Linked DNA regions of Ciceribacter thiooxidans. The protein of the gene in region 1 interacts with the protein of each later gene in a pairwise test. Links are inferred from orthologs where the notes say so. Each region holds a gene or a part of one and is shown on either strand. Other genes may lie near its edges.

The links. The genes of interacting proteins can lie anywhere in the genome.
Region 2: the proteins of rlmB (region 1) and H4I97_RS07610 interact in binary tests that used the Escherichia coli proteins (3 or more experiments, as listed by UniProt). The link is inferred for Ciceribacter thiooxidans from one-to-one orthologs.

What each region holds. Positions count from the first base shown.
Region 1 is NZ_CP059896.1:1,955,448-1,960,696, forward strand. The notes cover bases 1,102-3,858. They hold rlmB (23S rRNA (guanosine(2251)-2'-O)-methyltransferase RlmB), read left to right. Parts: upstream 1,102-1,916; coding sequence 1,917-2,801; downstream 2,802-3,858. Other genes in these bases: tuf (elongation factor Tu), read right to left, coding at 1,102-1,308; H4I97_RS09405 (MliC family protein), read right to left, coding at 2,798-3,109; H4I97_RS09410 (hypothetical protein), read left to right, coding at 3,352-3,858. Outside these bases: more of tuf, read right to left, coding at 133-1,101; more of H4I97_RS09410, read left to right, coding at 3,859-3,987; H4I97_RS09415 (DNA primase family protein), read left to right, coding at 4,001-5,249. UniProt on the Escherichia coli protein: Specifically methylates the ribose of guanosine 2251 in 23S rRNA.
Region 2 is NZ_CP059896.1:1,601,949-1,604,765, reverse strand. It holds H4I97_RS07610 (NAD(P)H-hydrate dehydratase), read left to right. Parts: upstream 1-576; coding sequence 577-2,058; downstream 2,059-2,817. Other genes in the region: H4I97_RS07605 (EamA family transporter), read left to right, coding at 2,128-2,817; H4I97_RS07615 (P-II family nitrogen regulator), read right to left, coding at 1-230. UniProt on the Escherichia coli protein: Bifunctional enzyme that catalyzes the epimerization of the S- and R-forms of NAD(P)HX and the dehydration of the S-form of NAD(P)HX at the expense of ADP, which is converted to AMP.

The DNA.
Region 1 (5,249 bases):
CCACGGGAGCTCTGCCGCAACCCGCAGGCCTGCAGCGCAGCCTTCCTGCCCGCGCATGACGAAGGATTATAAAAAGACGAAAGCCCCGCCGTTTCCGGCGGGGCTCTCCCGGTCCCTTAAAGGAACCGAAACTTACTCGATGATCGAGGCGACGATGCCGGCGCCGACGGTACGGCCGCCTTCGCGGATAGCGAAGCGCAGCTTTTCTTCCATCGCGATCGGAACGATCAGCTCGACTTCAACCGTCACGTTGTCGCCCGGCATGACCATTTCCGTGCCTTCCGGAAGCGACACGATGCCCGTCACGTCCGTCGTGCGGAAGTAGAACTGCGGACGGTAGTTCGTGAAGAACGGCGTATGACGGCCGCCTTCTTCCTTCGTCAGGATGTAGGCCTCAGCCATGAACTTCTTGTGCGGCTTGACCGAACCCGGCTTGCACAGGATCTGGCCACGCTCAACGCCGTTGCGGTCAACGCCGCGCAGCAGCGCGCCGATGTTGTCGCCGGCCTGGCCCTGGTCGAGCAGCTTGCGGAACATTTCAACGCCCGTGCAGGTCGACTTGATGGTCGGACGGATGCCGACGATCTCGACTTCTTCACCGACCTTGATGATGCCACGCTCGACGCGGCCGGTCACAACCGTACCACGGCCCGAGATCGAGAACACGTCTTCGATCGGCATCAGGAACGGCTGGTCGATCGGACGTTCCGGCGTCGGGATGTAGGCGTCGACAGCATCCATCAGAGCGCGGATGGCGTTCTCGCCGATTTCCTTGTTGCTGTCTTCGAGAGCAGCAAGAGCCGAGCCCTTGATGACCGGGATTTCGTCGCCCGGGAAGTCGTAGGACGACAGCAGTTCGCGAACTTCGAGCTCGACGAGTTCGAGAAGCTCGGCGTCGTCAACCTGGTCGACCTTGTTCAGGAACACGACGATCGCCGGAACGCCGACCTGGCGGGCGAGCAGGATGTGTTCGCGGGTCTGCGGCATCGGGCCGTCGGCAGCCGAGCAAACCAGGATCGCGCCGTCCATCTGCGCAGCACCGGTGATCATGTTCTTGACGTAGTCGGCGTGGCCGGGGCAGTCGACGTGCGCGTAGTGGCGGTTCGCCGTTTCATACTCGACGTGCGCCGTCGAGATCGTGATACCACGAGCCTTTTCTTCCGGTGCCGCGTCGATCTGGTCATAGGCCTTGAATTCACCGAAGTACTTGGTGATCGCCGCCGTCAGAGACGTCTTGCCATGGTCAACGTGGCCAATCGTGCCGATGTTAACGTGCGGCTTCGTGCGCTCAAACTTACTCTTTGCCATTTGAATGCTTCCTATGATCGTAAATGGTTGACCCGGCAAACGGGTTTAGTGCCGCCGTTTAAGGCTTTCGCAGCAATTGCGCAAGACCTATTTGCTCTGCGCGGCAAAGGCCGCGGCATGGGCGATCCGGATACCGTCTCGCCTGCGCAAAATAGACCGAAACAGCCGGCCGGCACCGGCGACAGACCGGCAAACACGCGAGTTCGGGTTGTGGGTGCGATTTGGAGCGGGTAGCGGGAATCGAACCCGCGTATTCAGCTTGGAAGGCTGCTGCTCTACCATTGAGCTATACCCGCGGTGTTCGATCCGATGTCGGAATGGTGGAGGGAGTTGGATTTGAACCAACGTAGGCTGAGCCAACGGATTTACAGTCCGTCCCCTTTAACCACTCGGGCATCCCTCCAGTCTCCGACCGGATCAAGCGACCAAGCTTTCTCCAGATCCTCGGAGCGATGCCCCCGTGATCTGCGGCGGGTATATGACCGCCCTGCCGGTCGATGTCAACACGATGTCAGGGGAATTTTGCCGAAATTTTTCCGCGCCTCGCAAAAACGCCGCCGCCGCCGGGCACCTCTATCCGCCGCAAGACTTCGTCGCTATAAAGCCGCATGGCCAAAGACACTTCCAAAGACAGATCCGCCCGCGACAGCCACTATGCCACCTTGCGCCGCCAGGTGCGTGACGCCAAGCGCGAGAGGGGAGAAATCCCCACCCCGGCACCTCAGAAGCGGAAGAAATCCGCCGAAGGCTGGACACCGCCGCAGCTCGCTCCCGAGCAGGTGCTGCTCTACGGCCTGCACACCGTCCGTGCCGCTCTCGACAACCCCGAGCGCAAGCTGATCAAGCTTTCGGCGACGCAGAATGCGCTGGTCAGGCTCGAAATCTCATCTGTGGAAAACCTCGGAATTCCGTTCGAGACGGTGACGCCGCAGGACCTCGACAAGATCCTCGGTCCTGAAGCGATCCACCAGGGCGTGATGCTGGAGACCCGGCCCCTGCCCGTCCGACGCCTGGAAGCGCTGAAGGAAAGTCCGCTCCTGCTCGTGCTCGACCAGGTGACGGACCCCCACAATGTCGGCGCCATCATGCGTTCGGCGGTTGCCTTCAATGCCGGAGCGGTGATCACCACCCAGCGCCACAGCCCGACCGAATCGGGCGTGCTGGCCAAATCGGCCTCGGGCGCCCTCGAACTCATCCCCTACATCCAGATCACCAATCTCGCCGATGCGCTCGGCGAACTGCACCGCCTCGGCTTCTATTCGATCGGTCTCGATTCGGAGGGGCCGGCCCCGCTCGAAGGCACCTTCCGCGGCGAGAAGATTGCGCTCGTGCTCGGTTCGGAAGGCAAGGGCCTGCGCCAGAAGACGCGCGAAACCGTTAATGCGCTCGCCCGGCTCGACATGCCGGGGGCGATCAAGTCGCTCAACGTCTCCAATGCGGCAGCGATCGCGCTCTACGCCTCGCGGCAGTTCCTCGCGAAGGCTGCGTCCTAGTCGGTGTCTTCCGCTCGGCAGACGAGCGGTGCCGTCCCCGGCACCGTGAGGGTCGCATCCTCGCCCCTGCCCCGCAGTTCGACACCATCCGCCTCGTATCGGAAGCCGTCGCCCGAGATCGCGACCGGGAGATCGTAGGCCTTGCCGTCCGGGAAGCGCACATAGGCCGTATCGTTCTCGAAACGCACGGTGAACGTGCTGCCGTTCTCACACATGTAGACGGCCGTCGGCACGTCCTCGGCAATAGCCGGCACCGCCGGCACGGCAAACGCGACCAGTCCTGCAAACACGCGCAAACGTCGGATCATGGGAGCCTCCTGCAACTCTGACGATCATAACGCAACGAGGCACGCGGGACTACGACAAATGTCAAGAAGGGCGGAGAGCGGAAGCGGGCGGCAAAGAATGGCCCTGAGAAAAATGGTGCCCCCGGCAGAAGTAGAAGTTACTTTATGTATCAATAACATAAGTAGGTTCGTCAGGGGAAATCTGACCATTGATTTCCAATCGCTTTTCGAACGGTACCCCTCACCCTATGTGTCGGTGCGCCATGGCGTATGAGCTTACTCCACAAGATCACCAGGTCGTGTGGGCGTTCGGCGATCTGGTCATGGGCCGCGTCGATCTGCCGGGCGCCATACTCAAGAGAAACCTTGATGCCGGGGCGATTTACGATCTCTACATCCTCCTTCAAGAGGCCGAGAAACAAAGCTCGGACGCCATCGTCCGGCTAGGCTGCGAACCTCGCTCGTCCAGCGCCAAATTGGCGGCGGCCAAAGAAGCTCGGGTCACTCGAATAGGCCGCATTCTCTGCGGCTATCTTCAATCTGAAGAATCTTTCGATGCCATCTCATCGCGACATCATCTCTCTGCGCGCGACCGAGAGTTGACGGTCGCGCTGCTCGTGGACCGCCACCGACGGATCGGGCGTGCGCTGCGGACCATGTTCGACGTTTCCAGGGCCAACGAGAAGCTGGACTTGCAAAACAGCTATCAGGCCTCTGCGGCGGTGGATGTGAACTTTGCCGAGCGCCGCCGGCTCGCGCGGAACGCCAACCACGTTGCCAAGCTAAAGGGCGGACGAGGTCTGCAGCTTCGGACCATCATGAAGAAATTCAATCTCAGCGTCGACGACGCGCTTGCGGTCGTCGGACGCGGCCGAGACGGGAGACCGGCACGTGACTAGGACAACAGAAAGAATGGTTCCCGTCGTCGTCCTCGATATGCTGGCGGAGCGGGTAGCGCTTGATCGCGTCTATTCCTCCGGGGACTTGCCGCTCTCCCTGGTACCGGAAGATATCCCGGAAGACTGGCGCAAATTCCTGCCGTTCGACCGTCTGCAGCATGGCCACCGTCGCGTTCACAAGATGCTGCGCAACCCGCCCGGCGGGCTTTCCGTCATCATGAAGAGGGTTCGGTCCGATGGTCCCGCAAAAGGGCGAAAGATGCTGCATTCGGTGGAAGTCGTTGTGGTTGGTGGCGACGGCGAGCCGCGACGCGGAAAGGGGAAGATCGATCCAACGGCCATCGAATATTGCGCAGGTCTCGACCACTCGGACACCGATAACGCCAAACGGCTTCTCACCTATCACGAGGGGAAGATCCTCGTCATTGCGCAGGACAAGGCGAAAGAGCCGATGCTTGCAGTGTGGGACGGCCGCAAATGGGACTATAGGCAGGGGCGCGAAAAGGCGACCTTGCTGGCCCAGGAGATCGGCGACCTTATCCAGATCGAGGCGACGCACCTGAAACCCGACAAGGATTGGCAGGAAGCGATCGACGAGGCCAAACCGCACAGAGAGATTGCCGAGGAAGACCGGACGGGCGACCAGAAGAAGACCGTCGCGAAGGCCGACGAGGCGCTTGCGGAATATGCCAAACGAGTGAAACGCCGACGGGAATTCGGCGTGTCGAGCAAGAACTCGCAGCGCGTCTCCTCCATGCTGAAAATGGCGTGGCCGCACGTACTCAAGAGGCCCGACGAATTCAACGCTGATCCTCTCCGTTTTGCCTGCCAGAACGCCACGCTGACATTCAAGCCTGTTCACTCTTCGGATGGTTCCGGCACCTGCCAGTATGTCCGCCTAGAGGTATTGCACGGACATCGGTCGGAACACCTGATCACGCAGCTTGCCAATGCGAGCTTCGATCGAGACTCGGAATGCCCGGAATGGATAGCCTTCCTTGAGAAGGTGCTTCCTGACCCTGAAGTAAGGCGGCTTGTGCAGGTCGCGTCGGGGCTCGGCCTCGTGGGCGTGAAGGTGCAGAAACTCTTCTTCCACTACGGCGCAGGGGCGAACGGCAAATCGGTCTACATGGAAGTGCTGGCGCGGCTCCTGGGTGACATGGCGGTCACCCTGCCGGCGACCTCTCTCATCGGGGAGAGCGGACCAGGCGGCGGGGCGAGCCCCGACCTCGCCCGCCTCTACGGCTGCAGATTCCTTCGGG
Region 2 (2,817 bases), 350 kb from region 1 along the record:
ATCGCATCGATGACGGCTTCCACGTTTTCGTCCGCCAGGACGACCTCGACCTTCACCTTGGGCAGAAAATCCACGACGTATTCCGCACCCCGGTAAAGCTCGGTATGTCCCTTCTGGCGACCGAACCCCTTGGCCTCCGTGACGGTGATGCCTTGCAGGCCGACTTCCTGAAGGGCTTCCTTCACTTCATCGAGCTTGAAGGGCTTTATGATCGCTTCGATCTTTTTCATGAGAAAATTTCTCTCCGCTTCTCTCATTACGGCAGGATGATCCCGCTCGCCCATAATGATGCACGCGCCGTGCCAGTTGGCGACAGGTTTTTCGAAAAAGTGCGCCGATTTTTGAAGGGAAGGGCCGAATCCCGCGCGTTTCCGGAGAAAAACAGATGGAAATTGGAGCGAGAATGCGGCGGGACGGCGAAATTCGCCGATTCTTCGGTCGGATTCGCAAATGCGCAACGTGCCTGCAAAGCAGGCTGGCAGTGATTACAATGTAGGCAAATGCACTATATTTGGTCGTTGACGCTGCGACGGCGATGCCTGTTGTCTTTCCAACGGGAATGGGTTCAATGGCGGTATGGCAAAGGGACGCGACAACTGGCTGCTGACACCGTCGGCGATGGGAGAGGTCGACGCTGCGGCTGCAGCGTCTGGCATTGATTCCTTCGGCCTGATGGAGAAAGCGGGGCAGGCAGTCACCGCCGCCGTTCTCAAGCTCTTTCCCGGCGGCGAGCGCTTCGTCGTTCTCTGCGGTCCCGGCAACAACGGCGGTGACGGCTACGTGGCGGCGAGGGCCTTGCAGGAGAGCGGAGCTGCCGTCGCACTCTACCACCTCGGCGATCCGTCGAAACTCAAGGGCGATGCCGCAACGGCCCGCTCCCGTTGCCCGGTTCCCGCAGAAGCGCTCGAAACCTATTTTCCGATGCGGGGCGACGTGATCGTCGACGCCATCTTCGGGGCGGGGCTCGCGCGCTCCGTACCGCCGGTTGTTGTCGATATCGTGCGACGGGTAGACGAGGCAGGCGCGCCGGTGGTCGCGGTCGATCTGCCTTCCGGGATCGACGGGCGAACCGGCACCGTCATGGGCGCCGCGTTCAAGGCACGCCACACCGTCACCTTCATGACCCGCAAGCCGGGGCATCTGCTGCTTCCCGGGCGGCTCCATTGCGGCAGCGTGGAAACCGTCGACATCGGAATCCCGTTCCGCCTCGTCGAGGCGAAGGACGTGCACCTCTTCGTCAACGGTCCGCAAGAGTGGCTTGCCGCCCTGCCGACGACCGATGCCACCGCCCACAAGTTCCGCCGCGGTCATCTCACCGTCTTTTCCGGGCCGGCCACAGCGACGGGTGCCGCACGGCTCGCGGCCGCCGCAGGCCTGAGGGCGGGGGCGGGACTCGTCACTGTCGCCACGCCGCCGGATGCGATCGCGGCCAATGCGGCCCATCTCACCGCCGTCATGCTGAAGGCGGTCGAGACCGGGAACGACCTTGACGACTACCTTCGCGACGAGCGGCGCACCGCCTTCGTCCTCGGACCCGGTTTCGGCGTGGGTCCGAAGGCTCGTGCCTTCGTCACAGCGCTCGCCGCAACAGGCCGACACCTCGTCCTAGATGCCGACGGCATCACCGCCTTCGCGGAGGACCCGCAGGCTCTCTTCTCAGCCTTTGCGGATGGAGCGCCTCGTCTTGTGCTGACACCGCACGAGGGTGAGTTCGCAAGGCTCTTTCCCGATCTTGCCGACGATCCGGCGCTGAGCAAGGTCGACAGGGCGAGGCAGGCAGCCGCCCGCGCCAACGCCGCCGTCGTCTACAAGGGCGCCGACAGTGTCATCGCCGCACCGGACGGTCGCGCCGTCATCAACGAAAATGCCCCGGCCTCTCTCGCCACCGCCGGATCGGGGGATGTGCTCGCCGGCATCGTCGGTGGACTTCTGGCGCAGGGGATGCCCGCCTTCGAGGCGGCGGCGGCCGGCGTCTGGCTGCATGGCGAGGCGGCGAGCAAGGCCGGCGCGAGCCTCACCGCCGAGACCCTCATCAACCATATCGATCGCTGGCATTAGCGAAATACGTTTTTCGAAACCACGGGCGCGGGTGTATCGGTCACCCACCAGCAGCCGGAGATTCTCCCCATGTCGCCCCTTCACATCCTGATGCTCGTCCTCGTCGCCGCCGTCTGGGGCTTCAACTTCGTGGTGATCAAGCTCGGCCTCGACAATTTCCCGCCGCTTCTCTTTTCCGCGCTCCGCTTCCTGTTCGCCGCCTTGCCGCTCGCCTTCTTCATCCGCCGTCCGGATGTGCCGTGGCGACTGATCCTCGGCATCGGGGTGATGCTCGGCGTGGTCAAGTTCTCCTTCCTTTTTATCGGCATGAATGTCGGGGCACCGCCCGGTCTCGCTTCCCTGCTCCTGCAGTCGCAGGCCTTCTTCACGGTCCTGCTCGCCTTTCTCCTTTACGGAGACCGGCCGCGGCCGCTGCAGATTGCCGGCATGGTTCTCGCCTTTTCTGGCGTCGCGCTCATCGCCAGCTCGATCGACGGCACCTTCACCGTCGCGGGCCTCGTGCTCGTGCTGGCCGCCGCCGTCGCCTGGGCCTGCTCCAACATGTTGATGAAGAAGGTCGGCAAGGTTCAGATGCTGAACCTGATGGTCTGGGTGAGCCTGGTGCCGCCGATCCCGCTCTTCATCATTTCGGCGCTCTTCGAGGGATGGGACCGCGACCTGCAGGCACTGGCCAACCTCAATCTCGAAGGGGCAGGGGCCGTGCTCTTCGTGGCTTACGGTGCGACCGTCTTCGGCTTTGCCGTATGGGGAGCAATGATC